DNA from 4 places in the Sporosarcina sp. NCCP-2331 genome. Region 2 is predicted to be linked to each of the others. Evidence: riboswitches for the same ligand, from Rfam matches in the RefSeq annotation. Region 2 holds a riboswitch; each other region holds the start of a gene.
The links. A riboswitch is a leader RNA that binds a small molecule or an ion and turns the genes downstream of it on or off. The one in region 2 is predicted to bind S-adenosylmethionine.

Region 1: another riboswitch for S-adenosylmethionine. It lies ahead of NCCP2331_RS12410 (bifunctional homocysteine S-methyltransferase/methylenetetrahydrofolate reductase); the one in region 2 lies ahead of NCCP2331_RS07315 (methionine biosynthesis PLP-dependent protein).
Region 3: another riboswitch for S-adenosylmethionine. It lies ahead of NCCP2331_RS02655 (O-acetylhomoserine aminocarboxypropyltransferase/cysteine synthase family protein); the one in region 2 lies ahead of NCCP2331_RS07315 (methionine biosynthesis PLP-dependent protein).
Region 4: another riboswitch for S-adenosylmethionine. It lies ahead of NCCP2331_RS08500 (hypothetical protein); the one in region 2 lies ahead of NCCP2331_RS07315 (methionine biosynthesis PLP-dependent protein).

What each region holds. Positions count from the first base shown of each region.
Region 1 is NZ_BRCD01000020.1:48,876-57,050, reverse strand. Features, by position in the region: gene metH (methionine synthase) at 1-36, opposite strand, end outside; gene NCCP2331_RS12410 (bifunctional homocysteine S-methyltransferase/methylenetetrahydrofolate reductase) at 17-1,876, opposite strand; SAM riboswitch class I at 1,957-2,066, opposite strand; gene NCCP2331_RS12405 (hypothetical protein) at 2,229-2,426, shown strand; gene NCCP2331_RS12400 (biotin transporter BioY) at 2,591-3,190, shown strand; gene bioB (biotin synthase BioB) at 3,187-4,191, shown strand; gene NCCP2331_RS12390 (CtsR family transcriptional regulator) at 5,108-5,578, shown strand; gene NCCP2331_RS12385 (UvrB/UvrC motif-containing protein) at 5,590-6,141, shown strand; gene mcsB (protein-arginine kinase McsB) at 6,131-7,219, shown strand; gene NCCP2331_RS12375 (ATP-dependent Clp protease ATP-binding subunit) at 7,405-8,175, shown strand, end outside.
Region 2 is NZ_BRCD01000009.1:99,152-107,326, forward strand. Features, by position in the region: gene NCCP2331_RS07270 (Ger(x)C family spore germination protein) at 1-234, shown strand, start outside; gene NCCP2331_RS07275 (hypothetical protein) at 358-549, opposite strand; gene NCCP2331_RS07280 (DUF3231 family protein) at 701-1,198, opposite strand; gene NCCP2331_RS07285 (antibiotic biosynthesis monooxygenase family protein) at 1,265-1,750, opposite strand; RNA gene ssrS (6S RNA) at 1,992-2,188, opposite strand; gene NCCP2331_RS07295 (hypothetical protein) at 2,301-2,534, shown strand; gene NCCP2331_RS07300 (flagellar assembly protein A) at 2,594-4,651, shown strand; gene NCCP2331_RS07305 (type 1 glutamine amidotransferase domain-containing protein) at 4,720-5,235, shown strand; gene NCCP2331_RS07310 (hypothetical protein) at 5,442-5,624, shown strand; gene NCCP2331_RS07315 (methionine biosynthesis PLP-dependent protein) at 5,703-6,833, opposite strand; SAM riboswitch class I at 6,917-7,018, opposite strand; gene NCCP2331_RS07320 (DMT family transporter) at 7,175-7,501, shown strand; gene NCCP2331_RS07325 (DMT family transporter) at 7,504-7,818, shown strand; gene NCCP2331_RS07330 (methylated-DNA--[protein]-cysteine S-methyltransferase) at 7,811-8,175, shown strand, end outside.
Region 3 is NZ_BRCD01000003.1:61,885-70,059, forward strand. Features, by position in the region: gene NCCP2331_RS02630 (DsrE/DsrF/DrsH-like family protein) at 1-472, shown strand, start outside; gene NCCP2331_RS02635 (sulfurtransferase TusA family protein) at 519-1,097, shown strand; gene NCCP2331_RS02640 (MBL fold metallo-hydrolase) at 1,094-2,215, shown strand; gene NCCP2331_RS02645 (sulfurtransferase TusA family protein) at 2,253-2,480, shown strand; gene NCCP2331_RS02650 (sulfite exporter TauE/SafE family protein) at 2,516-3,298, shown strand; SAM riboswitch class I at 3,389-3,492, shown strand; gene NCCP2331_RS02655 (O-acetylhomoserine aminocarboxypropyltransferase/cysteine synthase family protein) at 3,602-4,891, shown strand; gene NCCP2331_RS02660 (glycine betaine uptake BCCT transporter) at 4,944-6,434, opposite strand; gene NCCP2331_RS02665 (hypothetical protein) at 6,431-6,661, opposite strand; gene NCCP2331_RS02670 (hypothetical protein) at 6,822-6,998, shown strand; gene NCCP2331_RS02675 (lipocalin/fatty acid-binding family protein) at 7,107-7,682, opposite strand; gene NCCP2331_RS02680 (hypothetical protein) at 7,931-8,119, opposite strand.
Region 4 is NZ_BRCD01000011.1:85,856-94,030, forward strand. Features, by position in the region: gene NCCP2331_RS08495 (GIY-YIG nuclease family protein) at 1-1,528, opposite strand, end outside; SAM riboswitch class I at 1,833-1,931, shown strand; gene NCCP2331_RS08500 (hypothetical protein) at 2,048-2,482, shown strand; gene NCCP2331_RS08505 (hypothetical protein) at 2,537-2,935, shown strand; gene NCCP2331_RS08510 (hypothetical protein) at 3,025-3,333, shown strand; gene NCCP2331_RS08515 (YHYH domain-containing protein) at 4,027-5,256, shown strand; gene NCCP2331_RS08520 (S66 peptidase family protein) at 5,779-6,702, shown strand; gene NCCP2331_RS08525 (hypothetical protein) at 6,831-6,983, shown strand; gene ltaS (lipoteichoic acid synthase) at 7,243-8,175, shown strand, end outside.

The DNA.
Region 1 (8,175 bases), on a different contig from region 2:
TTTGTCTAGTTGTTCTTCAATGGGATGTCTCTGCATGTGTTAATTCCCTCTCCTTCTGCTCATCCAGCTGTTTAATATATTGGTTCAGTTCAAGTGTCATATCATAACGTAGGAACGGTGTGATCAAATAGATTCCATTGAAATACTGCGCTGCCGTGTCAAGCAGTTCTTTAGCAATCTGAATCCCGGTTTCTGTTGCTTTCTGACGGTCATCACCGCAGTCGCGCATACGTTCAAGTACTTCATCAGACAGCTTGATCCCCGGTACTTCGTGGTGTAAAAACTCGGCATTGCGTATATTTGTCAAGGGCATAATCCCGATGAAAATAGGTGTATCTAAATGTTTTGTAGCCTCATAGACATCGATAATTTTTTCCTTCGTATAAACAGGCTGTGTAATGAAGTAATCCGCGCCCATTTCAATCTTCTTTTCTAAACGCTGAACCGCCCGGTCGAGTACGCGGACATTTGGGTTAAACGCAGCGGAAACAGAGAAGTTCGCTTTCTTGCGCAATGGCTTGCCGGAGAATGAAATCCCTTCATTCAGCTGTTTGATCAGCTGCAGCAGTTCCATGCTCGATACATCATAGACGCTTGTGGCGCCGGGGAAGTCCCCAACTTTTGTCGGATCGCCTGTCACGGCCAGAATATCATGGATGCCCAAAGCGTTGAGCCCCATTAAATGAGACTGCAGGCCAATCAAGTTATGGTCGCGGCACGTCAAGTGTACCAGCGGGCGTACATTATGCTGCATCTTGATGATCGAAGCCATTGCCATATTGCTGATTCGCGGTGAAGCAAGTGAGTTGTCTGCCATTGTCACGGCATCTACTCCTGCATCATAGAGCAAGTTTGCTCCTTTAATGTACTCTTCTGTTTCTAAGTGGCGCGGCGTGTCCAGCTCTACGATAACGGTGCGCTCTGTCTTCGCCTTTTCATGGAGCGGCTGATGTTTCACAGGGCCTGCTTCCTGAATCATGATCGGTTTTGCCGGTGCTACCACTTTCTTTTTGATCGGCTCTAAACCGGCTAATCGAGTTTTAGCGGCTTTAATATGTTTTGGCGTCGTACCACAGCATCCGCCAATTAAGCGCACACCCTGATCGCGAAGCAAAACAGCAGCGCGTCCGAAGTATTCCGCTTCTGATTCATATACGATGCGGCCATCTTCTACGTCGAGCAGGCTCGCATTCGGATAAGCAGATAAAAATGCCTTCTCAGGAAGTGTCACATTTTCAAATGCCTGAATCGTATGGTAAGGGCCTAAACGGCAGTTAACGCCGACGACGCTTGCACCGAGTGACTCGAGCTGATGCAATGCTTCATTTAACGACATCCCGTTTTGCAGGACGCCGGGGTCATGCATGGACACTTGGGCAATCAACGGTACATCTGTAATTCCCCGCAGTGTGGAAATAACTGACGACAATTCTTCAAAATCATAGTACGTTTCCAGCAGCAGACCGTCCGGATCTCCGGAAAGCAGCGCGTTTGCCTGTTGAAGAACGACTTGATTGATTTCATCTAAGCTGGCATCACTCTTTCGGATACCGCGCAAACCGCCGATTGTCCCGAGAACAAATTGTCCACCCGGCGCAGCCGCACGTTTGGCAATTTGAATTGCTGCCTTATTGAACTCCGTAACGCGACTTTCTAAACCATAACGAGCCAGTTTCACAGCGTTCGCACTGTACGTATTCGTCTGAATAATATCTGCGCCCGCTTCTATATAATCCTGATGAATTTTCTGTACAATTTCCGGTTTTTCTATATTTAATTCTTCATAACAGTAATCAATCCCGTAGGAATACAGGATAGTACCCATTGCCCCGTCAGCTGTCAGGACATTTGTTTGAAGTTTCTCCAGTAATGACATCGTCAAATCTCCCCTTTGCTTTGTCTAATAAAAAAAAGCCTTCAATTAAAGAAGGCTTTGTAATCAAAATGATTAGTTCCCTCTCATCTTTCCGCATGCTGTGGAGCATAACGCTGGAAGTAGCACCTTGCCGATAGGGCTGGTTGCTGAAGCGTCATAGGGCCAGTCCCTCAGCTTCTCTGGATAAGATATGTTTCTTATTAAATTATTTCGATAATTCTAATCATAATCATAGCGGCTTTGTCGGCATTCGTCAAGTGAACGTTTGGTGAAGTTGGCGGCGCCCGGCCGCATAGAGAAAAGAGTAACACTATGATAAAATTAAATGAATAAAAGGAAAAGGTGAGGTATTATGCAGTTTTTTAAATATTCCGTTCCAATAGCGGCCATTGTTGCCACAATTGCTTGGATCATGCTTGATAATAATTATTCTGAAGTGGCATGGGACACACGCGTATGGATTACATTCGGAGCAGCAGCCATAAGCGGCATTCTCGCTTTCTTTTTGTTCCGGAAAGAAAAAGAAGAGAAGATTGATAAGAAGAAGTAAATTGTGGTTAATTCGTTTGAACAGCTAAAATAAGATAAAAGTCAAGACCGACAGCAATTCGCTGCTGGTCTTTTTTATTGTTAACCTAAATAAAAATCCGGTTGACATAAAATGAGTTAACTATTACTATTTTTATAGTAACCAAAAAGTTAAGGGGTGTAAGGATGACAACAATTACAGAAGGACGTACGAAAAATCAGCTGGGGGCGCTGGCAGTTGTATACAGCGGAATGTTCGCGGCACTTATGATGATAGGAGCCAATATTACATCCATTCTGCCATTCCTGGTAGTCATGAATGTACCCATCACACTTCAGACGTTCTTTGCGGTCTTGTCTGGATTATTGCTTGGCAGCCGTCTAGGGGCGCTGTCGATGACTGTGTATATGCTGGTCGGTCTTGCGGGAGCACCGGTATTTGCCAGATTCTCAGGAGGGTTCGGTCAGATTTTAAGCCCGACTTTCGGCTTTATCGTTTCATTTATTCTCGTTGCCTATGTTGCGGGAAAGATCGTAGAGCGGAAAAACACGCTGCCGGCTTTTATTACAGCAGCACTCATCGGGACGGCAATTAACTACCTAATCGGAACAAACCTGATGTACGCTGCCTATAAAATGTGGGCTGCGGCACCGGAAGTATTCACCTATAAGATTGCGTGGATTTGGATGGTTCCGCCGCTGCCGAAAGATATTATACTGGCTGTGCTTGCAGGAGTCTTTGCATTTAGAATTTCAAAACACTTGAAAGTGAGGCGGACATTATGACGAATTATCAACTGCTGGCTGATAGAGTCTTGGAGGGGCATGTACTGACGGACGAGGAAGCGCTGTCCATTCTAAATAGTCCCGACAAGGATTTATTGATGCTTCTTCACGCAACGTATTCCATTCGCTCTCATTACTATGGAAACAAAGTGAAGCTCAATATGATTATTAATACAAAGTCAGGGCTTTGTCCCGAAAACTGCGGCTATTGTGCGCAGTCGATCATATCAAAAGCGCCTGTTGAAAAGTATGCCATGATGAAATCGGAAGAAATTCTGGAAGGGGCAGAGCGCGCTGCTGCTAATAAAGCGGGTACCTACTGCATCGTGGCGAGTGGACGCGGACCCCGTGACAGTGAGCTTGAAATCGTGATTGATTCGGTGAAGAAAATCAAAGAAAAGCATGAAGGAATGACGGTCTGTGCATGTCTCGGCATCTTGAAGCCGGAGCAGGCAGTACGTTTGAAAGAGGCAGGCGTGGATCGTTATAACCACAACTTAAACACGTCTGCCGAGCATCATGAAAGCATTACGACATCGCATACGTATGATGACCGTGTAAACACAGTAGGCCATGCGAAAGAAGCAGGTATATCCCCTTGTTCCGGCGTCATTGTCGGGATGCGTGAGACGAAAGAAGATGTCATTTCGATGGCGCACAGCCTGCGGGTTCTAGATGCAGATTCTATTCCGGTGAACTTTCTGCATGCGGTGGACGGGACGCCGCTTGAAGGCACATCTGAATTGGACCCGCGCTATTGTCTGAAAGTGCTCAGCCTGTTCCGCTATATTAATCCGACGAAAGAAATTCGGATTTCAGGCGGACGTGAAGTGAATCTGCGCAGTCTGCAGCCCCTTGGTTTATATGCAGCCAACTCCATTTTCATTGGCGACTATCTGACAACTGCGGGGCAAGAGAATGACAAAGACCGCCAGATGCTTGAAGACATGGGCTTTGAAGTCGATCTGGAACCGCTGAAAAAAGAAAAAGTATCTATATAAGTGGCTCTTCACCAAAACATGTGCTTGACAACCCGTCACGTGCATGTTGGCAGTGTGTGGATTTACTATGTGCGGATTTCGTTTCTCGACTTTGTAGGGATTTTAATTGAAGTGTGAGTTTGCAGTTTAAACCCGCTTCGGCGCTGGGGGATTGCCTTACGCTATGAGCCTACTGGCGAAGAACGTGCCAGCAGTCTCACAGCAACGGCCGACCCCGCAGTTGCGCCAGCGCTGGTGTGGGAGAAAGTACAATGTACTGATTTTTTTGCAGAGTATGAATTAGCTTGTCTTGTTCTGTATCTCGAGTTTGGAAATGCATCGATCACAAGAATCTAAGCCTTTGCAGGATGATAAGTATTGCATGAAAAACCTTACCCATTGTAATAGCCCCAAATCGTGTGCTCATACTGCCTGCTCACACAAAAAGTCTTGAAACACCAGCCAGTGTACCGAAGTGGAAGGCGGCGACTCTGGGAGGATCAGCCCGACAGGTGAGCCAACTTGCGGGAGCGCAGCGAGAGCCGTCACGAAGAACGGCTTTTGCGAGTAAAAGCGAAGCGTTAGGAGCACATCTTTGCACTTCAAGTTGGCTCACCGCGGGCCCTCCAGAACGCGTCCGCCTAGAACGGAAATCAACGGTACTAGGTAACTTATAGAATGCTTATTTATTAACACAACTTATATATAAACGAATGAAAACCGTGCAGATCTTACTGTGCGGTTTTTTATGTCGAAGAAAAGGTAGTAAATTCATGAATAATCGGACGCAGAGAGTGAAAGCCTAGCGCTAGCAGGATTGGCAAAAACTGCCGTCCGTACAAAACATATCAATTGCATCCGACCCGTTTTCTGCGATACAATCAAGTCAAAGATAGTCAAAGTCAACTAGACGAACGAGCAGAAACGAGGTGACGAGATGCGGAATATTTCTGACATTATAGAAGGATATTTGAAGGCGATCATCGAAGAGGAAGGTAGTGCTTCTGTTGAAATCAAACGGAATGAAGTGGCTGAGAAATTCCAATGTGTTCCTTCACAGATCAATTATGTAATCAAAACCCGTTTTACAGTCGAAAGAGGCTATGCAGTGGAATCGAAACGGGGCGGCGGCGGTTATATCCGGATCTATCGGGTGAAGACGAACTCCCGTAAAGATTTACTCGAACAAGCAGTGGAAAGTCTGGAAGATGAAGCGTCCTCCACAATGGCGGAAGACGTAATTTATCGATTAATTGAAGAAGAAGTGATTAACGAGCGCGAAGCGAAGCTCATGCTGGCAGCTGTCGGCCGCAATACATTGCGCTATATGCTTCCTGAGCGCGATGCATTGCGTTCGCGTATCCTTCGTGCCATGTTAGTGACGTTAATTTATGAAGAAGTGGATTGAGGTGGATATACATGCTATGTGAAAACTGTAAAGAGCGGCCGGCTACCGTAGTTTTCAAACAGGAAACGATGAACGGTGTGACCGAACGGCATCTATGCGATAAATGCGCGTTTTATTCTCAGACATTTTCATTCAGTCCGGATCAGGAACCTTTATCCATCCAGCAGTTTTTAGCTCATTGGCTGGGCGGTTCGGACTTGCTGCAGGAACAAAAATCAAATGAAACGATGCCGGAGGGTCCGAAATGTCCAAATTGCGGACTCACATTCCACAGCTTTCTGGACATCGGTAAATTTGGCTGTGCGACATGCTACGACGCATTTCGTGAACAGCTGCCGAGAGTATTTGCTAAACTGCACAACGGCAATGCGAGCCATGGCGGAAAAATCCCTGTTTCCTTCAATGAACGTTTTGCCTTAAAAAAACAGCTGGAAGACATTCGTTCGAAAATGAAGGATGCAGTCGAAGCAGAACGGTTTGAAGAAGCTGCCGAGCTGAGAGATGAAGCCAATCAGGTGAAACAGCAACTGGCTGACGGGGGTGACGATCAGCATGTCATTTGAAAAATTTATTAATCAAGAGCTGACCGGCTGGATGGTGGCGAAAGGTGAGCATTCGGATATTGTGCTCTCTACGCGAATCCGTTTAGCGCGCAATTTACAAAGTCAGCTGTTTCCGATCTGTGCATCCGCAGAAGATGCGAAACAGGTCAATGAAGCTGTCGACCAGGCGGTGTCTTCAATGGAAGAACTGCATTTTGCTGGCACAAGCATGTCTGATCTGACATTGCTGGAACGGCAAATACTTGTAGAAAAACATTTGGTGAGCCCGCAACTGATTAATCCCGAAAAATACGGTTCTGTTCTGCTTTCTGAAGATGAAACGATCAGTATCATGGTGAATGAAGAAGACCATATTCGCATTCAATGTATTTATCCCGGATTTCAAATCGAAAAGGCTTATGAACAGGCGGATAAAGTAGACAGTGAAATCGAAAATAATCTGGACTACGCATTTGATGAGACATTCGGCTATCTGACGAGCTGTCCATCCAATACAGGTACGGGCATGCGTGCCTCTGTCATGATGCATCTGCCGGCTCTGACAATCACTAAACAGATTGAGCGGATTGTCCCGGCTATCTCCAGGCTCGGCATGGTAGTGCGCGGGAGTTATGGCGAAGGCAGTGAAGCGCTCGGTAATATTTATCAGATTTCCAATCAAACGACACTCGGTAAATCAGAAGAGGAAGTGCTGAAGGATCTCGAGAATATTTCAAAACGTTTAATTGGTCACGAAAAGAAATCACGTGAGCTGCTGCTGGCGAAATCACAAGTTCACTTGGAGAATCGCCTGTATCGTTCGCTCGGCACAATCACACATGCCAGGATCCTGCCGACAGCAGAAGCGGCGAGATGTTTGTCTGACGTCCGTTTGGGTATTGATTTAGATATCATTAAAAATATCGATATGACGATTTTGAATGAGTTGATGATATTTATGCAGCCGGGTTTCCTTCAGCAGTACGCGGGCACAGAGCTGACATCTGACGAACGTGATGTTTTCCGTGCTCAATTATTCCGTGACCGACTGAGTATTGAAAGGTCACAAACTGCTGAGTCGGACACCAATGAAACGTAAGCAAAACTTTTGCAAGAACACAGATAACGATTTACAATTAATCAAATATAGTCAAAGTCAATGCATGAAATACGGTTTTTTAGGAAATGTATTGAATAGGTATAGTAGTAGGCAGTAAAGCAAGGATGCTATATGTGGCATAATATACAATATCTTTTACTTATGAAGGAAAGAGGGGAATGAATATGATGTTTAATCGATTTACACAACGTGCGCAAAAAGTTTTGCAATTGGCTCAGGAAGAGGCTATCCGTTTAAAACATGAATCTATCGGGACAGAGCATATTTTACTTGGTTTAATCCGAGAAGGCGGCGGCATCGCTGCGAAGGCACTGGAAGCGATTAATGTAAATGCGGATACGATTGAAAGAGAAGTGGAAGTGCTCGTAGGCGTAGGCTCAAAAGATGTGGGGCCCATCGTTCATTATACACCGCGTGCGAAACGCGTCATTGAACTGTCAGTCGATGAGTCACGTAAATTAGGTCATTCCTACATCGGTACAGAACACATTTTATTGGCCCTCATTCGTGAAGGAGAAGGCGTTGCAGCCCGCGTTCTGAACAATGCAGGCGTCAGTCTCAATAAAGCACGTCAGCAAGTGCTCCAATTGCTCGGCAATGATGAAAGTTCAGTTGCGAATAATGCAGGGACTGCTTCAGCGGCAACACCAACGCTTGACGGTCTGGCAAGGGACTTAACAGAAATTGCACGTGAAGGTACGCTGGATCCGGTGATCGGACGAAGCAAAGAAATTACACGTGTGATTGAAGTGCTGGCCCGCCGTACGAAAAACAACCCCGTACTTATCGGTGAACCGGGCGTCGGTAAAACAGCTATCGCAGAAGGATTGGCGCAGCAGGTCGTCAACAATGAAGTGCCGGAAATTCTTCGTGATAAGCGTGTCATGACCTTGGATATGGGGACAGTCGTTGCGGGTACGAAATACCGCGGAGAA
Region 2 (8,175 bases):
GCAAAGTTGGATGAGTATAACCATTTTGCTTCAAAAGAAGTAAAGAAGAAAATACTTGGGCTGCTTAACAGGATGCAGGAACATCAAGTAGATCCCTTCGGATTTGGCCTGCATTATCGGGCAACACGTCTTAGCCACGATCATTTAGCAGAAACATGGCGACAGGCATATCCCGATTTGAAGTTTAATGTGAATGTTGAAGTGAAGCTTCAAAGCACAGGAACGATTCAATAAAGTGTAACTTTGTTAGACTTCTGTGTTTTTTAAAAAAACATAAAAATACCCTATAGGATAGACATTTTTAACATGTCTATCTTACAGGGTACATTTTAAAACGATTTTTGTGTTTTTGTCCTATTATTTACGATTATTACGGCGTTCGTTGTTCTGGTTATTATTGTCATTGTTTTGATTTTGACGCTTTTGGTCAAAGTTGAATTCTTCTCCAAACTCCATATTCTCTGCCTGGTCGTTTTGACGCTGTTTGTTGTTCTGCTGCTGACGCTGGTTGTTCTGGTCTTGACGCTGACGATCGTTTTGTTTACTCATTGTATGCACTTCCTTTTTGGTTGTTAGATGCTATGACATCTACACCTGTAGATTGTGCAAATAATGAAGTCTTATGAGTGGTAAAAAATGCTGCATTGCACCATAAAAAAAACTCCGCTATGCAAGAATGCATAACGGAGCCTCAATCAGCTCATGTTAAATGAAGCGGAGGAGGGATAATCCAGCCTTTTGATTTGTTCAACTCCAGCAATTTTGCTCCGAATGCCGTCTTTTCCATATGGCATTTCGCGAACATGACCGCAATGTCTTCCCGGATGCACTGTCCCATCGCCATACTGCAAGAAACGAGACCTTGCCCGACATTGATGGAAACCGCTGCACTGATTTCGGGATCCATGAAGCGTGCGCCGGCAGGAATTTCTTCCGGATTTGCTTTCGGTCTTTCGGGCAGAGCGGGAGGAGGCGTAACGCCATTCGCTTTCAGTAATTTTCCGAATTCCTTATTCTCTGCTTTCATCATCTTGACTGCCTCTTCCAGCAAGTTGATTAAATCTGCATCTTCGGCATGGTTGATAAAGGCTTCATAGCCGCTGACCAACCCGTTGTTAGCACCTATGAAAGACCAAACAGCCGTCACTTCCCCATAATGCATTGGTTCATCTTTTGGATTGCCGTCTAAAATACCCAAGAAACCCACTCCTTACATCATATTGGTTTTCAAGAGTAGTTTCTGCGGAAATCCATTATTTATGCATTACTTTTTATAAGTTGTCACAAAAGAAGCTCTTGGAAAGATATTCGGGCGCTGATCGACACCTTCTCCTGCGCCGCGTTTTGCATGCGCTTTTCCGTAGGCTTGCGAAGTTTGCCAGTTGGTAAATGATTCTTCGTCTTCCCACATTGTCAAGATTACATACGTATCCGACTCAACTGGACGCAGCACACGAATCGCTACGAATCCTGGTTCCGCTTCGATTAAACGTGCCCGGTTATTAAAACGCTGTTCAAAAATCTCCCGTCCGTCTTCAGAAACCGGTATATTATTCAGAACTGCAAAACGGCCGGAAGGCAAGTCACCGCTCTGATCCAGGATCTCATATTCAGTAGCATCGTCTAAGTCAGTCGCCTCTGCTTCCTGCAGCACTAATACTTCCTCGTCGTTATTTAATAAAAGCGCGCGGGATTCTTCCGGCAGATTGCCTGCTTCTCCGAGTGGCGCTGTCCATGTAAACAGTTTCATAATACTTCACCTCATCTGCTTCCATTTTATTTATTATTGAATAGTATACCTGAAGTTTGAAAAGGCTTTCAATGAATAAGAAAATGAAGTCTTCAGTTTAGGTTAAAAGAGAGCGGGAAGAATGTACAAGCAATTACCTGATACAGCCCATTCAACGGATAAATACTTAAGCTTGCTGCAGTGCTGCACAGTTAACGGAACACAAAAACACCTTCCGGGATGGAAGGTGTTTTCTGTCTTTATAGAAGCCGTCTTTGCCGTAGTTTAGTCATAGAAAGTTTTAAACCACCACTTCTCCAAGTGGGTGTTTGCGGAAAACGTTCCTGTATGTCCGGATTGCTGAAAAGGAACCCGGCATGCCATTCCCGTTTCGTAATAAACTCCCTGTTACAGCTTAAAGGTTAAAACTTAATGTACATACGAACAATACAGCTTGTAAATCTATAATACACCCCGCTTCCTGATAATGCAATGGAGAATATTTCCTGTGCATGAAACCAAACGTCTCGCATAAACGTATAGAAAAGAAACGGTGAGGGGCGGAGTTATTATGGAAACAAATGATACGTCTTTGGAAAAACATGAGCTGGCAGTAAAACAATCACATGAAATCACTGCTTTGAATTCTGAAGTGGAAGAATTGCGCAAAGAGGTGAAGCAGCTTCGCGAAGACATCGAATTAATTGATGTCTTCCAAAAGAAACCTATGGTAACAACAGAAATGGTCCAAACAGTAGGCGGTTTAATTATCGCAGCACTTGTCATAATTGGAATATTTTTTTAAAGCCGCCCATCCAATATGGTACTATAAAAGTATCAGGAATATAGACAGGGGTGGGCGTGTTGAAAAAGGCAGTGACGGTCCAGGCGAACACGGTAGAAGAAGCGATCCAGCAAGCGTTGGCTATGCTGGGTTTGACTAAGGAACAGGTCGATGTAGAAATACTGACGAATCCAGGCAGACGTCTGATGGGTTTGCGTAAAGTATCTGCTGAAGTGACTGTGACAAGTAAAACGCAAACGGAAGAAAAATCCAAAGTAAAACCGGTGCTTACGAAAATTGAAGAACTTGCGAATTTATTGGATGATGCAGATACAGGAACAGTCTTTGCCTTGAAAAGTCAGTCAGCTGGTTCCACAGTTCAAACTGCTTCGCAAACAGAAACAAGCGGCGTTAGAATTCACGAAGGTGAAATCCAATTTCGTTTCGCTGGTGACCGGCTGCCGTCCATTATTCCAAATAAAAATGCACCACTCTACATAAACGGCGAATTACAGACGGAGCCCGCGTTGATTCAGCCGGGAGACGAAGTGACTTTAACAATCCAGGATGAAGTCATCGCACCAAAATTCACGATACAGCTGATGGAAAAAGATATGATTGCCTTGCTGTCATTCACACCGGGCAAAAAGATTCAACGTTCATTGGCAGATACTTCTTGGGCTCAGCGTATTGCGATACAAGTGGAAGAAACAACTGAATTCACTAATGATTTGAAAGCACAGGATATCGTAAACGAACTGAAGATGATGGGCGTTCAGCAAGGACTGCTGTTTCCGGCTATTAAAAAAGTGACGGAAATAGATAAACCTTATGAACTGATTGTGGCAAAAGGAGCACTGCCGGCGGAAGGAACAGACGGCGATCTGGAAGTGCACATACGTTACGAAGAATTCGATCCCGACAGTGAAGAAAAAGTAGACTTCCGTGAAATGAATGCCATTACGAATGTCAAAGAAGGACAAGTGATTGCGACTCATATATTGCCAGTGCCCGGGACGCCCGGCAGAAGTTTATTGGGCAAGGAAATTCCAGTGAAACCTGTTCGTGATATCACACTGCGGTTAGGGAAAAATGTCAAGCAGGTTGAACAAGAACTTGTGACGCTGATTTCTGGAAAGCCTGCACTTGAGTGGCGGGAGAAATTAGTGAAAATTGAAGTGAATAATGAATTTAATCATCCGGGGGAAGTTGATCTGGAAAGCGGGAATATCCGTTTTGAAGGAGATGTCCGAATTGGCGGAAACGTGATGCCTTCTATGTTTGTCGGAGCAACAGGCGGCGTCTATATAGGAGGATCTGTGACAAAAGCGACAATCCATGCAATGAAATCGGTATCGGTTCGGGGGAATGTGATGTCCTCGACAATCAGCGTCGGCAAACAAGAGGCAGCAATCGGTGAATTGGTTAGTCTGATGAAGGATGTTACGCATTTACTGGTGCAGATTAAAGATGCGATAGATCAGATCTTTGTCATTCGTGGCCAGGGGGAAGCCGATTTGAGTCCGTCTGAATTGAAACGGCTGATTTACTTGCTGATGGAGAAACGCTATGCGCAGTTTGAAGAACTAAACAAACAATTTATCCAAAAAGTCCGTGAACAAGGCGAGTCAATTGACGAGGAATGGAAAGAAGTGGCAAAACAACTGTCCGATGTTTTCATTAATCCGCTGAATGAAAATCTGCAGAATATGATAGATTTTGAGCTGTTAATTGAAAATGCGCAGATTCTTGTCCAGTTATATGATACCGAAAGTTCCCCTCAGACCAGACTGAGTGTTCCGTACGCTATTAACAGCACGCTGTACAGCAATGGGCATATTGAAATCAGTTCCAAGGGTGTTTATAACAGCAATTTGATTGCGGCACAGACGGTTTCAATTAAAGGCGTATGCCGGGGCGGCGAAATTTCCGCGCCACTGGAAATAGTAATGCAGGAAGCGGGATCGGAAAGCCCGGTGAAAACAGTGATTCGCACAAGTGCGTCAGGAAGGATTAAGATTGGCAAGGCCTATGCAGGAACAGAAGTGCAGGTAGGTACACGCAAACATGTTTTCACAAAAGACGGAACCAATATTACGGCGCGTTTGGATAACGATGGAGAACTCGAGCTTAGCTGACCGATGTTTAGATGTTTTGAACGGTGGAATAGCAGTACTAGAACATCTAATAAGGAGTGGTAGGCAATATGGCTAAAATTGTAACTGTACTGGGAGATATGTTTGAGGACTCAGAATATACGAAACCGGCAAAAGCTTACAAAGACGCGGGTCATGAGGTAGAAGTGATCGGGGCGGAAGCAGGCTCTGAAGTAACAGGTATGAAGGAAAATACAAAGGTCAAAATTGACAAAGCTATCGATGATGCAAGTTCATCAGATTATGACGCATTATTTATCCCGGGCGGCTTCTCGCCGGACATCTTGCGTGCTGATGAGCGTTTCGTAAAATTCGCCAAGGAATTCATGGATGCAGATAAACCTGTGTTTGCAATCTGTCACGGACCGCAGCTGCTGATTACAGCGAAAGCACTTGAAGGACGAGATGCAACCGGCTATAAATCAATCCGCGTAGATATGGAGTATGCGGGTGCGAAATATGCGGATAAGGAAGTAGTTGTCTGTCAGAATCAACTCGTAACGAGCCGTCAGCCTGATGATATTCCAGCATTTAACCGTGAATCACTGAAATTGTTGGAAAAGTAATATGTACAAGTACAGACCGTCCAAGGCTAACGCCGGGCGGTTTTTTTGTGCTGTCGGGCATATATACTGACAAATTCCATACAACAAAAATGCTCTTTCCACTCGAATGAAAAAGATTCTCATTTCTACTTGAAAATAGTTCTCAATAATCGTATGCTTAACGCAGCAGATTAGCTGGAATTCATTTTGAAAGGTCGGAATCTTGAATGTATAAGTTGGTTACATTGGCAATATTTGCAGGTGTTGGACTCGGTGCCGCAGCCGGATTTTCTTTTGGAAGCAAAGAATGGGCAGGCATGCTGGCGGGTATTGCGGCGCTTGCTTTTATCGCGATCCCGGCCGCAGTTGTTTATTCAGCAGAAAAGAAGAAGATTCAACAAGCACAGTAAATTAGCAGGAGGCATCCATGGGGTGTCTTTTTTATATAAAAAAATTCCTCCCATGCAGTTACACAAGAGGAATCAGCATTATTTTACTTTCATACCTTCGACTATTTCTTTCGCTGCGTAAAGAGCTTGTTTGACATCGGCAATCAAGTCATCGATATCTTCTACACCTACTGAGAAGCGTAAGAGGCGGTCATCTACTCCTCGCCGGTTTCGTTCTTCCAAAGGAATTGCCATATGTGTCTGTGTCGTTGGATACGTAATGAAGCTTTCTACACCGCCAAGACTTTCTGCGAATGATACCAGTTTCATACTCTCTAAGAACGGGCTGATCCAATCACTGTTTTGCACGCGAAAGGACAGCATTCCGCCTATCCCTGCATAGAGTACGTCAACGACCAGAGGCTCCTTTTCCAGATAGGCAACCATTTCTTTGGCATTTGCATCATGCTGTTTCATGCGTAAATGCAAAGTCTTCAGTCCGCGTACAACAAGCCAGGAATCAAATGGGGAAAGGGTTGCTCCGATTGAATTGTGATTCTCAAACAGCTCTTCGCAGAGTGCTTCCCCTTTCGCCACGACAAGACCTGCGAGTACATCATTATGTCCGCCGATATATTTCGTGGCACTGTGAATGACGATATCTGCGCCGTGCTCAATCGGTCTTTGGAAATAGGGTGTCAGGAAAGTATTGTCTACGATTAACAGCAAGTTATGTTTAGTTGCGATATCTGCGTAGGTTTTGATGTCAATATTCATCATAAGCGGATTAGTCGGCGTTTCTAAGAAAATCGCTTTTGTGTTTTTATTGATGGCTGCTTCTACAGCCGAAACATCCTCAAATGTCAGATAGCGGGATTTGACTTGATACATATTTTCGTACTGCTCGAATAAACGGTACGTACCGCCATATAAATCTTCAGGTGCCAGGATTTCATCTCCTGATTTGAATAAAGAAAGAATCAGCTGGATTGCCGCCATCCCCGAACTGCAGGCGAATCCCTGGTCGCCCGATTCCAGATTAGCGATTCCGTCTTCCAAAATTGACCGTGTGGGATTCTTGGTCCGTGAGTAATCATATCCTGTCGACAATCCAAGGCCTTCATGGCGATAAGCTGTCGATAAGTAAATCGGCGTATTAATCGCGCCGGTTTTTTCGTCACTATTATTCCCCAGCTGGACTAATCTTGTCTCTAATCCGTTGTTTGTCATGAATATTCATCCCCCTTAGAAAAATAAAAAAAAGCCCTCTTCATTTCGAATAGGCCCTCGAACTTACTAGTTTGTTTTTCGTATTCTCATCTTCAAGGCGGTATCACCCTTGGAATTAGCACCATGCCATAAGGCTGGTTGCTGAGACTTCTTTGGGCCTATCCCTCCGTCTCTCTCGATAAGAATATTCACAATATAAGCAAAACTATTGACAGATTCATTCTATCATGCGGTAACAGCAGATGCAAGCATACTTGTAAGAGCGGCAGTGTTTTCTCGTTCACCTCAAACTTTTGCTATACTGATAGATAATATACAGCAAATGAAAGGGGAAGTTTATTTTGGCTTGGAGCTATGTAGCGCTGGCTGCGGTAGTAGAGATCTTCTGGGTCGTTGGCTTACGCTACTCCGAGACTGCACTGCAATGGACAGGAACCGGTGCAGCGATTATTTTTAGTTTTTATTTTATCATCAAGGCATGTGAAAAACTGCCTTCAGGGACAGTGTATGCTGTATTTACAGGATCGGGTGCTGCGGCTATTTTATTAGTCGATATCCTCGTCTTTCATGCAGGCTTCACTTGGATTACGCTGTCATTCATCGGGCTCATTGTGATCGGCGTTGTCGGTATTAAATTGACGACGGATGAAGCGGAAGGAGGCAGCTGACGATGGCTTGGTTTTACTTGGCAATCGCCAGTCTCGGTGAGATTTTTGGCGTTATGTGCATTAATTATTATTTACAGAAACGCACAGTGAAACGGCTGCTGCTGATCGTCGGTGTTTTTGGTTTTGGTTTTATATTTCTCTCGCTGGCGATGCGTGAAATACAGATGAGTACGGCCTACGCGGTGTGGACCGGGCTTGGTGCAGCCGGTGCTGTGCTTGCCGGAATTTTGATATTCAAGGAATCCGCAAGTGTGAAAAGATTATTCTTTTTATCATTGATTATCATAGGTGCTGTGGGATTGAAATTATTTGGTTGAACGGAAGGCAGTGAGCGGGATGGTTTATTGGACGCGTTTTGAAGTAGAAGACGGCTGTGTGACACTGGCTGCAAATGAAAAGGGAGTCTGTTATATCGGACTTGCAGAGGACAGCGAAGAGCGAATGAAGGAATGGCTGTTTAAACAGACAGGCGTGGTGGAAATGAGAGAAGATACTGACAGATTAGCTGCAAGTGCTGTTGAAATAAAGAAGTATTTATCTGGCGAAGCACAACAATTTGATTCGCCGATTGACTGTATCGGCACGCCATTTCAACTGACTGTATGGAAAGCGCTGCGTGCGATTCCCTATGCGAAAACGGTTACCTACTCAGAGATAGCAGAACAGATCGGACG
Region 3 (8,175 bases), on a different contig from region 2:
ACAGAAAAAAACGACAATCGTATTATTCAGTGGTGATTATGATAAAGCAATGGCGGCATATATTATTGCAAACGGTGCTGCTGCATATGATCATGAAGTAACAATTTTCCATACATTTTGGGGATTGAATGCGCTGCGCAAAGATGAACCGATTCAGAGTAAGAAAGGATTTCTTGAAAAGCTATTCGGTAAAATGATGCCGAGAGGTGCGAATAAAATGGGACTTTCTCAAATGAATTTTGCAGGTATGGGGCCAAAGATGATCAAGCGTGTAATGAAAAAGCATTCAGCTATGAGTCTACCGCAGCTTATTGTTCTTGCCGCTGAGCAGGACGTTAAATTGATCGCCTGCACGATGACAATGGATTTATTGGGACTTGGACAGGAAGAGTTGCTTGATGAAGTGGAGTACGGCGGTGTAGCAGCCTATTTAGGTGAAGCGCAGGAGGGCCGGGTAAACCTGTTCATTTAAAAAATTTTGAAAATAAATATACCCCATGGTGTATAGGAGGAATACAATGATTCAAACAGATAAGGTACTGGACGCTAAAAATCTTGCCTGCCCGATGCCGATCGTTAAAACTAGAAAAGCGATCAAAGAAATGACAGAGGGGCAGGTGCTTGAAGTCCATTCAACTGACACAGGAACAACGGCGGACTTGAAGGCTTGGTCTGAAAGTGCAGGCCACCAATATATAGGAAACGTTCAAGAAGACGGGGTCTGGCGCCATTTCGTCAGAAAGTCCGACAAAGAAGAACGGCAGGAAAGGACCTATCCATTTACCGTTGCAAACGAAAAGCTTACAGATAAATTGGAGGAACCTGGTACGGTGCTGATCGATGTCAGAGAATCTGCAGAGTATACATTCAATCACATACCCGGTGCCCTGTCGATTCCGCTAGGTCAGCTGGAAGAGCGAATAGAACATCTGGATAAAAAACATAAATACTTTATCGTATGCCGCACAGGAAACCGCAGTGATATGGCTTGCCAGAAGCTTGCGGCACAAGGGTTTGAGTGTGTGACAAATGTAGTGCCCGGTATGTCGAAGTGGCATGGTGATACTGAAAATACAGTAGGGGGTATAAAGAGATGAGAATTGCTACAGCAAGTGAGATTGCAAAAAAGGTCATACAAAAACAACCGTTATTTATTTTGGACGTGCGAAATGAAGAGGCGTTTCAGGATTGGAAAATTGAAGGCGAGCAGGTTGTTCATTTGAATGTGCCGTATTTCGAATTGCTGGACGGTGCAGGAGCCATTGTTGATCAGCTGCCGAAAGATCAGGAAATCATGGTTGTTTGTGCAAAGGAAGGGTCATCCATTATGGTGGCGGAAATTCTCGAGGAGGAAGGCTGTTCAGCTGCTTACTTACAGGGCGGAATGAAAGCCTGGAGCGAGTATCTGGAGCCCGTGAAAATTGGTGACCTGAAATCAGGCGGCGAGCTGTATCAATTCGTCCGTCTCGGCAAAGGATGTCTCTCCTATATGATTGTTTCTGGTGGAGAAGCGGCGGTTGTGGATGCAGTTCGCATGACCGGTGTATTTACGGATTTCGCGGACGGCGTAGATGCGAAAATCATACACGTATTGGATACACATCTACACGCCGACCATATTTCCGGCGGCCGAAAGCTTGCGGAATCGACAGGTGCAACGTACTGGCTGCCCTCGAAAGACGCCGAAGAAGTGACGTTTGATTTTGCTTCATTGGAAGAAGGGGTTTCGATTACAGTCGGCAGTACAAAGATTGAGATCCAGCCGCTTTATTCACCGGGCCACACGATCGGCTCCACGTCATTCATCGTGGATGACAGCTATTTGCTGACAGGTGATATTCTGTTCATCGATTCCATCGGCCGTCCGGATTTAGCCGGACTTGCGGAGGACTGGGTCGGCGATCTGCGTGAATCGCTGTACAACCGCTATCCTCAACTATCAGAGGATCTGACGGTGCTTCCGGCTCACTTCATGATGATTGAAGAGTTGAATGAAAACGGCAGTGTCTCGGAGAAGTTAGGCGCATTATATAAGCAAAATCACGGACTGAAGATCGACAATGAGGATGAATTTAGAGAGCTAGTAACAGGAAATCTGCCGCCGCAGCCAAATGCCTATCAGGAAATCCGTCAGACCAATATGGGTAAAATCCAGCCTGACGAAGAAATGCAGCGTGAAATGGAGATTGGTCCAAACCGCTGTGCAGTGAGATGATGAATGACAAAAAACTTTAGTAGGGGAGAAGATAAATATGAGTACAACCACATTCTTAGATGCAAAAGGATTGGCTTGTCCGATGCCGATCGTTCGGGCAAGAAAAGTAATGAAAGAACTGCAGACAGGGGACATCCTGGAAATTCATACGACGGACAAAGGCTCCGTTGCCGACTTGACGGCCTGGGCGGCTTCCGGCGGCCATGATCTGAAAGAAAAGCAGCAAGAGGCGAATGTCTTTAAATTCTGGATTCAAAAAGGGTAAACTAAGCACAGAGACAAGGAAGAAGGGAGGACATCATGAGCGTACCATTCATCATTACCATCTTCCTCATTGGGGTTGTCGGCTCATTTCTTTCCGGCATGATGGGTATTGGCGGCGCGATCGTCAAGTACCCCATGCTGTTATTTATTCCTGCTATGCTTGGTTTCACTGCCTTTTCGCCGCATGACGTATCAGGGATTACAGCAGTGGAGGTATTCTTTTCATCACTTTCTGGCGTATTGGCATACCGAAAACGCAATCTGATATTGAAGCCGCTTGTTTTTTACATGGGGATTAGTGTATTGGTCGGAAGTGTTATCGGCGGTGCCGGTTCAAGCTTTCTATCTGAAAACGCAGTCAATATTGTCTACGGCGTACTGGCTGTCATGGCGGCAATTATGATGTTCATTCCGAAAAAAGGATTGGAAGATCAGTTGATTGAAGAGATTACTTTCAATAAATGGGTTGCCTCCATCGCAGCGTTACTCGTCGGGTTAGCTGCGGGGATTGTAGGGGCTGGAGGCGCGTTCATTCTGGTGCCGATCATGCTGGTTATATTAAAAATCCCTACGCGTGTGACGATAGCAACTTCGCTCGCCATTACACTTCTGTCGTCAATCGGATCTGCTTCAGGTAAGCTGTTTACAGGGCAAGTGCCGTATATGCCTGCACTTGTAATGATTGCGGCGAGTATCCTGGCAGCTCCTTTGGGTGTAAAAGCAAGCCGGAAAATCAATGTGAAAGTGCTGCAAGGGATACTTGCCGTGTTAATAATGGGATCAGCCGTAAAAATCTGGCTGGATATCTTTTATAAATAAAAGTCATTTCGAAAGATTCTATTAATAACCCTTGCAATAGGCTGAGTTTAGCTTTATACTATTTTTCAAGATGGAAAACGAATAGACGGACTCTTATCAAGAGTGGCGGAGGGATTAGGCCCTGTGATGCCCGGCAACCGGCTTTGTAAGCAAAGGTGCTACTTCCTGCAGACGATCAGTCTGGAAGATAAGAGGGAATGAGCGAAAGCAGAGCCCTCTTCTTATTTATAGGAAGAGGTTTTTTGTGTATTCGGACGTGCATCTTTCAATATAATAAATTCCATTTTGGAAGGGGAAATAGTAATGACGAATTTTAAGCCGGAAACAGTATTATTGCACGGAGGACAGCAGCCCGATCCCGTAACAGGTTCACGTGCTTTGCCGATTCATCGTACGACTTCTTATGTATTCAGAGACACGGAACATGCACAGAATTTATTTGCCCTGCAGGAAGCGGGCAATATTTATACACGCATCACAAATCCGACAGTTGCCGTGTTTGAAGAGCGTATCGCAGAGCTAGAAGGGGGATCGGCAGCAGTCGCGTTGTCTTCCGGAATGGCGGCTATTGCATTCTCTATTATGAATATCGCAAGCGCCGGCGATGAAATTGTGGCGGCCAGCAATCTGTACGGCGGAACGTACAATCTGTTTGCTGTGACATTGCCGCGTTACGGTATTACGGTGAAATTTGTGGATGCATCCGATCCGAAAAATTTTGAAGCGGCTATTACGGATAAAACAAAAGCGTTGTTCGCAGAAACAATCGGAAATCCGAGCCTGCAGGTTTTGGACATCGAAGCAGTGGCGAAAGTGGCACACGATAACGGACTTCCGTTGCTGGTCGATAATACATTTCCGTCTCCATACGGATTGAATCCGATTGAATATGGAGCAGATGTCGTGATCCACTCTGCAACGAAGTGGATTGGCGGACACGGAACAACAATCGGCGGAGTTGCGGTTGACGCTGGGAAATTTGATTGGACGCAGGGCAGATTCCCTGGATTTACAGAGCCTGACAACTCTTATCACGGATTACGTTACGGAATTGACACGGCAGGCGCCGCATTTGCAACAAAGCTGCGCGTTCAATTGCTGCGAGATTTCGGGCCATGTCTGGCACCTGACAGTGCATTCAACTTATTGCAGGGACTTGAGACGCTTCATTTGCGCGTTCCCCGTCATAATGAAAATGCACAGAAAGTAGCGGATTTCCTGAAAGAGCATCCGGGGGTAGAGTGGGTGACATATACAGGGCTGGAAGATCACCCAACGCATGATTTGGCGCAGAAGTATTTGAAAAATGGATACGGCTCGATTATCGTATTCGGCATCAAAGGCGGCCGTGATGCAGGGCGTGAAGTGATTGATAATGTGAATATCTGGTCGCATGTTGCAAACGTCGGCGATGCGAAATCTCTGATCATTCACCCGGCATCCACTACACACCAGCAACTTTCCACGGAAGATTTGAAGAACTCGGGCGTCAGTGAAGAGTTGATTCGTCTGTCTGTAGGACTGGAAAATGCTGATGATATCATTACAGACTTGAAGCAGGCAATCGAAAAAGCGGTTAAGCAAACCGTTTAATAAGTAAACATAAAGAGGAAACCATTTCAACTGCGAAATGGTTTCCTCTTTTTTACGGCCGCTTTATCTTCTTTCGTTCCTCTTTCAGTGATTTGAATAAGGAGACGACCATCATAATCAAGATGATGGAAAAAGGCAGGGCGGCAATAATGATGACGTTCTGCAAAGCATCCAGACCGCCTACGAATAGTAAAATAACCGCAATAGATGATTGAATAACACCCCAAATGATTTTTAAGTTGTTTGGGGGTGTCAGTGATCCGTAGGAAGACTGCATGCCGAGTACAAATGTTGCAGAATCTGCAGATGTGATGAAAAATGAAATGATCAGCAGAATGGCAATACCAGAAATGAATGACGACCAAGGCAGCCCGCTGAACATCTCAAAAATCGTCAGTTCTGTAGCAGTGGATGCCAGATCAATGATTCCCGCTCTTTGCGTTTCGATAGCTGTAGTACCAAAAGCCGCAAACCAAACAGCACTCAGCACAGTAGGCACGACAAGCACACCGATCATGAATTCACGTATTGTCCGTCCTTTTGAGACACGTGCAATAAACATACCCACGAAAGGCGACCAAGCCATCCACCAGGCCCAATAGAAGAGTGTCCAATCATTCAGCCATACTCGGTTCTCGGGAGTAAGCGGCGCCGTCCGGAAGCTCATCCGGATCAGGTTTTCCAAATAACCGCCAATTGAATCGGTAAACATATTGAAAATCAGCAGCGTCGGACCAAGCGCAATGATGAAGAGCAGCAGTGCAAGAGCCAGGACCATATTGGTATTGGACAAAATCTTGATGCCTTTGCCAAGACCGCTCCATGCTGAAATCAAGAACAGCACCGTTACGATTGCGATGATGGCCAGCTGCGATACGAAACCGACAGGAATGCCGAATAAATAATGAAGCCCCGCATTAATTTGCACGGCACCAAAGCCGAGCGAAGTGGCGACACCGAATACTGTGGCAAATATGGCGAAACCGTCAATGACTATACCAAGGCGCCCGTCTACCCGGTCCCCAAAAATCGGGCGCAGTGTAACGGATATCAAACCTGTTTGCCCTTTTCTAAACTGGAAATAGGCAAGTGTAAGAGCTGTCATACCGTAGACTGCCCAGGCATGGAAGCCCCAGTGGAAAAATGTTTCCCGCATTGCTTCTTTATAAGCGGCTTTTGTTTCAGGGGCAGCAGTGGCGGGGTCTACTGCATAGTGCGACAAAGGCTCTGCTGCTCCGTAAAATACCAGCCCGATGCCCATGCCCGCCGAAAAGAGCATAGCCAGCCAAGAAATCATAGAGAACTGAGGACGGTCATGGTCTTTACCTAAACGAATTCTCCCAATAGGGCTGAAAATCAAAAAGATCGAAATGAAAAACAGCATGGAGACAATCAGAAGATAATACCACCCGAATGAATCAGCAATAAAGTTCTTGGCTGACGTAGTGACCCCTTCAAATTGTTTTGGCGCTATGACGCCATATCCTACAGCTAAGGCCACAGCGACGAGCGTAATATAAAATGTAATGGATATCTTTTTCATAAAGCCTCCTGATCTGAACGTATTATTAAAAGATGCCGGGCGAAAAAATAGCCTGGCACAGTTAGAGTGAATAATTGCGCATATACACGTAATTTTACCCAAAAATGACAGGGTGCAAACATCATAATGGCTAGATAGCAAAAGGAATTTATGAAGTGGAACAGACAGAGGCAGGCTGTAAAGAGGGCTGCAATAATATCGCTGATGGTCAGTGCTTTGACATTCATTTGAAAGACTCCTTTAAGAAAATATAGCAAAAACTTATGCAGTGCACATGAGTTGGACTGGTCGTTTCTAAAGGAACGGTCTATTTTCATTGTTCACGTAATTATTCTGAGCGTCTGCGTGCTATACTAGAGAAACTAACTTGAGAAGGAGAGGATTTTCATGCAATACTCACAGCCTAAAATGCTGCAGCTCGTCAAAGAAAGCCCGGAGCTCAACCGACAGTTAAAGTCGATCATGAAAGAGCATGAATTGGAGAAGAGTTTTGCTCTGAAAGCTCTGTATCATGCGGAAGTAAAAGACGGAGGGAAATATCAGCGGGATTATCAGGAGCTGTGACGGGATTTCAGCGGGGACATTCTTGTTAGAGGAAGCGGCAGTATGACAGGAACAAGTATAGAAAAAGAGCAGCCGGACAAATTGTCCAGGCTGCTCTTTTACGTTCTTTTATAAACGAATCGTTTTCACTGCGCCTGTGCGTTTCACAAGAATCGTTTTATACTGCGCGCGGTTTTGTGCATCTGTATATACAGTCACGCGTGTATTGTAGTTATCGGAAACGACGCGTGCAGTGTAGCTGCTCAAGTCTGTTGACGGCTGGCTTGGTTTCACAGCTGGTTTGACCGGTTTTGCCTGAGCAGCCGGCTTTTCTTTAATAACTTGGTTGTACACCATGCCGCCGCGTGTGTTGATGATTTTTAATTGCTTAGTTGTTTTATTGAATATCGTTTTATACTGCGTGCGCCCCTGTGCGTCGTTCAGCAGCATTTTACGGATAACTTTTTGATCTTCTACTACTCTAAAGTTGAATGCAGATGCGTTTACATTTGAATCGATCGTTGCATATTCAGGAAGTTTCGTAACATCCATCTTCGCTGCTTGATTGTTGTAGCCGCCCTGGTAATGTGAAACAGCAGCCTTGTGGCTAGATGTATTGTTCGGGCTTGCCTCTGCGTTAATTCCGTGAAGCGCACCTGTTGTCAGCATTAGCGCACCTAGTGTAGAAATGATTTGTTTTTTCATAATGAATCTCTCCTTTGGGATAAGTAGTGGTTGTTGCATAACTACATATTAAAGGAGCTGATTTACAGGACGCTGTGAGTAAAATGAGAGTTTCATGAGAAGTTGGCTATATATTTCACATTTCATCATCGTATAGGTTGCCATGCTTCCAATGAAAGTCACCTTCCCTATTTGTTTCCTTCATTAATTCCACATCTAAAACACCATCTCCTGCTATGTAAAAGACCCGCATCCGCGGGCTTTAGAAATTATGGATTGACAGTGTAGTCGTCGCCTGTCTGCACACGCTTCTTGTCTTTTTGTGAATTTGCATTATTTTTCTTTGCTTCATCATTTTGTCCGATCACATCCAGATCATCGGGGCTGAGATCGTAACCGTAGCCGTACTCTTCCCTCATTTTGCGATTATCCTTTTTCGGTTTGTCTTTATTCGGCACTGTATTCACCTCCATTATAGAAGTGTGGCTCGTTATCTGCGGATTATGCGGTGGCT
Region 4 (8,175 bases), on a different contig from region 2:
GTCCTACTGCATCGTTACTGAACACCATAGCATGGACATCAAATTTGAATGGGACAGAAGCGCTTCCTAGTTCATCTACTCGTTCTTGAGGATTTAGTCGTCTTGTCATCCCAACTTTAAACATTTGATCACCGAAGGAGCCAAGATTGGAAATAACATAGACATAACCTGCTTTACCGTTCGCAAGTCGGGTGATTTCCTCTTTCTTCAATTCAAGCTCATTCTGCTGCTCTTCCAATTCACGAACTCGCGCTTCCAATACGGATATCTTGTCTGTATCTGTTTCGGATAAAAGAAGCTCCATGTTTCGTTGCATTTCTACCATGAATTTTTCTTCTTCTTGTTCAAGCTTCTTCTGCTGTTCTTTCAAAGCCTTCTTCTCTGCAGCATCTTGTCTCATCTGTTCTCGTATTGCTTGCTGCTCTTCTTTTTCAAGCTCACGTTTGGCATAGTAATGATGTTCGATTTCAATGGCCTCTAAGAATATAGGCTCGATTTCCGATAAGAAACGAGTAATTGTGGGGAGAATGGAATTATTTCCATCCGCACAAATTGCCAGATATCTCCTAACTAGATCACGCACATTTTCTTGAGCCTCTTCAAGTTTCGAATACGTAAGAGTATATAAGATGTTCTGTAGTTCTGCTTGCAAACCAATAACCATTAGTTGATATATAGTTTTATTCGCTTTCGTAGTGTAGCGATCCACATATGTATCTAAAACCTTTTTCAACTCACGCTTATTCCTATTCATTTCTTTACGTAACTCTTTAGAGTTTTTGTAATGACAATCGAGTTCAATAAGGTTTCGAAGCATGCTCTCCTCATCGAAAAATTGACTAACATTCCGTACTTCTTTTTCTAACTTAGAGTAATTTAAGGCATTAGGAAAATTTTCAGTAAGTGTTTTGATTCCTAATATTTCAGCTTTAGCTTTTAGAATTTTATTCGTATTAGTTTTTAACTGCTTTTCTGCTTTTTCATTGTCGATTAGCAGTTGATCTCGTTCTTCAATGTACTTTTGAACATCTATCAGGACATTCGCAGCATCGTTGGTAGCAGTTTCTCTTATTTTCGCTGCTTCGTTTGTTGCCTCGCTAATCTGTTCTTTCATTTCTTCTCGGACATCATTTTTGAATTCTGTCTTTAGTTTTCCGAATATCTCTTTGTTATTAATAATATCTTCCTGAATAGCAGCTAATTCTTCTTTATGACTTGTAATTTTTTGTTCGGTAATCTCTATGTCAGCATCTAAGGCGTCAAGCTTGAGAATTCTATCGTCAACTATTTTGGCGATTTCCTCATACTTGATAAAGAGCTTGTTATTCTGCTTAATGGCCTTTCGCAATTTCCAGCCGATTATTGGACCTGTTAAAAGGATTGCATGAGGAATGAAAAAGGCTAGAAGCGAGAATAAAATCAAGAGCCAACTCCAAGTTTTCATGAACCAAGATAACTGATTATATTCTTCCTTGTTCTTTTTTGCAGTTAGTTCTAGAGGCGGTTGTTTCATTTTATTTTTGGACAATATTAAAACTCCTTTCATTAATGTGAGTATATGTAACCAATTTAACTAATTCTATTATAGTATTTTTTGCCCCTTAATTGTTACTAAAACTAATTCCTGATAATAAAATGACAAATCATGTCGATTATTTTGTATTTTTGTTATTATTAGCTGAATAATTGATAGATTCATTTAGTAGTGATCACTTTTTAAAGGACATTTGCATTACTTTGGGTTAGATCAGTAAGGCTAAAACAGATAATCCCGTTGGTTGACATGAAAACTATCTTGCCTTATATTTATTCGCAATTGAGCAGACGTTCTTTTCTTATTGAGAGAGACAGAGGGGGTGGCCCGATGAAGTCTCAGCACCTGCCGGATAGATAAGGTACCACATTCAACAGGTGTACCTGAACGATGAGAAGAAATTATGCATGCAGAACCAGATGATGGAGAGGGCAGTAACTCACATAACATCGCGGACATGTTTACGTGATATATTGAGATGCTGACAGCGACGAAATGACCGGGAGGGATGTTATGAAACAGGGCGATTACATGAAACGATTGGAATTCGGTGCTTGGACTATAGAAACGGATAGAGAACGAACTAGGGAATTCTATGCAGGCCACCCTCTTCTTACACAGGACTGCAGCTGTGAAGATTGTCTGCATTATGTTCAGGCATGTGAGCAATTCCCTGCAGAAATCCGCGATTTCTTTCGTTTTCTCGGAATTGATCCGCACAAAGAAGGGGAAGTTTCAGCGTTTGGCAGGAGCGGAGACGGTACGCATCATTATATAGTCTTTTATCATTTTGCGGGCAGGATCATTGATGGGCCGGAGCAGATTGAAACAATGCCGTCCTACAAGCTTGCGGGTGTTGACATCAGTTTTACGGAAGAGGCAGACTTAGTGCCGGAAGGGTTTACTTCGCCTGTAGTACAAGTTGAATTGGAAATGTATTTGGACTGAAAATTAAGATACTGCCTGAATGAGTGCTTATTCTATAATAAAGGAGAGTGCAGTATGGATTACTGGGAAATTGACGGGAATCCGACCGGCGTGGTATATGAAAATTTGATGAAGGTACTTTGCGTGCATTCAGATGAATTTTATTTCATTACCCGAAATGAGCTGACATACGACTGGTCGCTTCTCGATTATTTTGCACCATACATAAAGAGCAGTTATAAAACAAAGACGTTTGCACAGACCATCACGAAAGGTCCGGCAGCCACGGTATATGTAATCGAGTCAACTCCGGATACATTGAAACTTCTGATCAAGTCGGCGAATTCACTCTATGACTGGGTAGCTCCGCAACTGCCTGAGGACCTGATTTTCTTCAAAAACAATGTTGAATGGTTTTCCTGCACGATACACGAGGAGCAGGCAACCTTTTGGCTGCGATCTGAATACTATTAGCAGCTCGTCAGAAATACTGATGGACAAAAGTGTATGAAGAATGATTAGATCCGTTAAATCATGGTTTTAATAAAGAGGGAGGAAAATAGATGAGTGAAGTGCAGCCGCAAAATTGCAATTTAAATATTTGGTACTCATTGCCTGAGGAATTGTGGGGTAATGTGACTGGTGTATACAAAAGCATGCCCGGCTGGCTAGGTTTTAAAGATGGAATTCCCTATTGGTTCGGGCGAGAAGAGGACAATATATTTATATGGGCTTCTGTGGAACCGAGCGGATTATCATTTTATGCGCGGATGGGCGATGACGAGTGGAGTGATTGGATGGAGAAATTCAAATTGGAAGCTACAAAAGCAGTAGGGTTTGAAGTGGGCGAACCTGAAGATGGTTTTTTGTAAGGATTGAGTGCCGGCTTTTATATTATCTGTATTGCAGGTGTTTTCATGTTAAAGAGCGCAATAATGATTAAATTATTCTTTTAGTGTAATCAATTCTTAAGTAGTCGTTAAAATGTCGGTACGTACGCGTTAACAATTTATGGTAGGCGACTTTAAATCTACGGACAATTACTGTTCTCTTACTATTTATAATGACATGACTCTCCAAAGGTTGGGGAGTTTTTTTATTGGGTAAAATTTTGGCTAAATAGCAGCTCTCTGTTGGATGTAGTATTGCAAATCAATTATCGGTATCTGATAGCATTATTTACTTTGCGTCCAATGTTGATCTAATTATTAAGTCCTTTACTAATCTCTTCCTAGGCCAAGTGAGAAATATTTGACTTTTACAATAAGAATTTTAAATATAAAAGGTTTATTTGTGTATTTAGGTATATAAAAATAGAATATATTGGTATAATGACGGTACTATGATTATATTTTGAAATGGAGTTGAAAATTTGATTATTTAGTAAATATAGAGTGATTATTTTTCGTAATCTTGCTGAGTTTTAGTTGTTAGTTAAATAGTATGCGAATTGAATAACATGACTATTAAACAGAAAAATAATTTATTTATAGATATTTTTACTGTTGGTGTTAAAAGTATTCGAAGTATTTCATTATTAATATATTTTATTAAGGAGTAAAGTTATGAAAAAATTAGTAATTACATTAAGTATTATTTTGATTTCCTCGCTTATTTTCACTGAGAAAACTTCAGCTCATCCAGGTAGAACGGACAGCAACGGGGGGCATACGTGCAGAACAAACTGTGCAAAGTGGGGATTGAAGACAGGTGAATATCATTACCATAATGGTGGAGGATCCAGTACCAATTCAGCAAATAAAACCACAAGAAATGTAAACACCTCTCAACCTCAACCTAAACCTAAACCAACCTATACACAAGCGGATGTCGATGAAGGGAAATCAAAAGGTAAGGCACGGGGTTATGATGACGGTTATAGTAGGAATACTAAAAATTCCGCAACAGATACAGGGAATGAAGGATATAAAAAGGGATATGCAGCAGGCTATGAAGCGAGCTATAAAGAAGGGATAGAAAAAATTAAACAAGAGGATTCTGAAGCTGGAACAAGCAGCGGTCTAATCGACGGAAAAAACGCGTTTCTCAAAGGAGAGAATCAAGAAGTTTCCAATAATACAGCCAAGTCTGCCGACTGGAATTCTGCCTATAAGATAGCTTTTGATAAATCATATAAACAGGAAAAAATTCTACTTCACTCTGAGCAAGCCGGCTTTAAATTAGGATATTCTCTTGCGGATTTAGACATTCCGTCTGAATTTACAAAAGAAGAAGCAGTCAGAAAGAATTTCGAGAAACATTATAAGACAGCTTATGACAAGCGGATAGCAGAAGAAAACCTAAAACATGGGAAATTAGGTATCAAGGACGGCTATGCCCTAAATTCACTGTCTATTAATTCTATCGATAGTAGATTTACTGACTCGTATAAAAAAGGGTACGAAGAGGGGAAATCAAAAAGAAAAGAAGAAGTCATGTTGGAGGGGTACAATCTTGCTTTCATTCAGCTGAAATATCAGGAATCGTATAAAAACGACAATGACCAACTTAGGGAATGGCATAAGGAAGGTTTTGACTCCAATCTAGTTGCTAGTGAAATTAAAGATACAGCCTTTGATCATGGCTACGAAAATTCAACATATATGATTCCGGATGAATTTACAGTTAATGAGGAAGCTGTCGCATTATATGATTCACTATTTTATGAGGGACAGGAATTGAAGAATCAGGAGAAGCAGCAGAAAATAAAAACTGTCGCAGGTGTTGCCTTACCAGTAGGAGGATTAGCTGCAGGAGGTTTTTTCCTACGACAGCGAAGAGTGAAAAAGGGTTAACTTGATTTTCAGTATGCTGCTTTGGTTAAGGCAGTAATCTAAACACTTAAGTCGAACAATCATCATAAGTATGGCAGTTAAGCGTTCAGGGGATATTACGATTGACAAGAATGCTAGGTTGAAGAAGAAAATATTAGAGTGCCAGGAATTAGTTAGATAAAAGACAGACAACCTGGCACTCTTTTACGTTATTCCTTAAATTGTTTGGATGTAGAAAACGTGTAAGCAAGACACCTCACTCCTGCTATCTTAGCGGAGAAAAGGTGTCTTTCTTCTGTCTAGTGATTTTTATCTATCAGTTGATAGACGGGTCAGTTCAACTTTTTCATCATCTTCAGCATATTGCCGAGGTCAATGATCTGCGCAAACTTCATATTAGAATCGCAAATAGCATCCTTCTAAATATGTTTGCAAACCTGGTAACTTGTGCGTCAGTCAGTCTCCAAAAGGGATACCCAAACATATGCTGATAAATAAGAATATGTTTGTGCCACTTACACAAGGAGAGGGGCTATCAGGTTCATGGCTGTAAAACCGCAGCAACTGCAAAGGGGCGACACGATAGGGATTGTAACACTAGGCAGTCCGTTGGCGGCTAATCGCATTACGGAAGGGATCCGGATGCTGCAAAGTATGGGATATAAAGTGGTCGTGGGGGAACATGTGTATTCTGCGAATGGCTTTCTTGCGGCAACTCCACGGCAAAGAGCTTCGGATTTAATGAAGATGTTTACAAATCCGGAAGTGAAGTTGATTTTACCTGCGCGGGGCGGAGTCGGGGTGGCAAGTATTTTACCATTCCTAGATTTTACCGTCATTAAACAAAATCCTAAAATTGTTTCGGGTTACAGTGACATTACAATTTTATTAAATGTGCTGTTTGAATATGCGGACCTCATCAGTTTTCAAAGTTTGTTATTGCTGGACTTTAATTCGAGAACTCCTGCATATAATTTCAATCAATTCTTTGCTGCGACATCGTCAGTCACTGCGCCGTGGCAAATTATCAACCCGCCTGAAGTGCCGCTTATCGGGGCGGTTCCCGGAAATGTCACAGGGCCGGTTGTAGGTGGAAATCTCACGTCATTCGTGGGCACCTTAGGCACATCCTATGAAATCAATACGGAAGGCAGAATTCTTCTTTTGGAAGAAACACATGAACCGGTCAATACAGTGTATCGATATTTAACCCACTTGGCGATGGCAGGGAAATTTGAAGATTGTGCAGGAATCATTATGGGACAATGTACGAACTGTGAAACGGCCTACGGAAAAAGCTATGTGGATTTGATCAATGAATTTCTAGTTCCGCTGGGAAAACCTTTATTGACCAACCTGGCCACTGCGCATGACTACTATAAAGCCGCGATACCTATTGGAGCCAGCGTGAATATGGATACGGTGAATCGAAAGTTAACAGTGATGGAGCCGGTGGTAAAAGTATAGTCGAAAAATTTACTGATATATGCACGGTTTGGGGGTATACTAATAAATGTAGAATCTCTGCTTCCGTAAGATCAGGTATTTGATGAATAGATTGTCTTCAAAGACGACAAGAATAGTAGGTGAATGAAATGGGTAAATATCAATTAGACAGCAAAGGTCAGGCGTCTGTGGCAAAGTATCACGAAAAAAATAAGCCTGCCCAATTTGATAAAAAGCAGCATCTGGAAAAAATACGAGCGGAATATTTGAAGAAAAAGCAAAAACAAGCAGAGGAAAAATAAGATGACTCTGAGGCAGCGACGTCTTTTGGCGTGATACGGCTCCCTTAGTTTCCATTTAATAGAAAAGTAATGTCTTTAGAAGACGTTAGATCCTTGATACCTCAAGGATTTGACGTTTTTTTATGAGTTCACAGTAGGTCTTAATTACTTGACGAAAATGTAAAATGGGAGTAATCTACAAAAGCTAGAGTGTAAAGATATAGTAAAGTAATGTTTTTTGAATTTACTGTCTACAAAATAAATAAAAGGTTGGTGCAGAATGATATATCTCAGAAATAAAAAAGATGATTTTGTCAACAACTTTTTAGGGATCTATGCAGCAGCTGTTCTAATGTTATGGATGAAAACATATATCACACAACTGTCTCAGTTTGAACTGGGTGTGGAAGGACCTTTCCAGCACTTCCTTTTACTATTAAATCCACTTGGTTCTGCATTGCTGTTCTTGGGAATTTCATTTTTATTTAGAGGAAAGAAAAAATATACAGCTCTCGTTGTCGTCTATCTGCTGATGTCTGTTCTTTTATATGCGAATGTAGTGTATTACCGGTTCTTTACTGATTTCATTACATTGCCTACACTTTTCCAGACACAGAACTTCGGGGATTTAGGCGGAAGTATTGCGACTTTATTGGAGCCTTATGATGTTCTGTTTTTTGTGGATGTATTTGTGATGTTCTATCTGAGGTTCTCAAAAAAAATTCATAAAGAAACCAATCGTTTTGGACATAAAAGAGCAATAGCCATTGTTGCTGTTGCATTAGTCGTTTCCATCATAAACTTGGGACTGGCGGAAATGAGCCGCCCACAGTTATTAACACGGGGTTTTGACAGAAACTATATTGTGAAGTATTTAGGAATGTATAACTATTCGATTTATGACTCTGTAGAAACGATGGCTGCCTCATCACAGCGGGCTTTGGCGGACAGCAGTGATAGTACAGAAGTGATCAACTATACGCATGCCAACTACGCTGAACCGAATGAAAAATATTTTGGTGCAGCAAAGGGAATGAACGTCATCTACTTACATTTGGAATCGTTCCAGAACTTTCTGATTGACTACAAATTAAACGGCGAAGAAGTGACGCCATTTTTAAATTCCTTGACAAAAGATCAGAATACCATGTATTTCGATAACTTCTTCCATCAAACAGGCCAGGGGAAAACTTCTGATGCGGAATTTATGCTG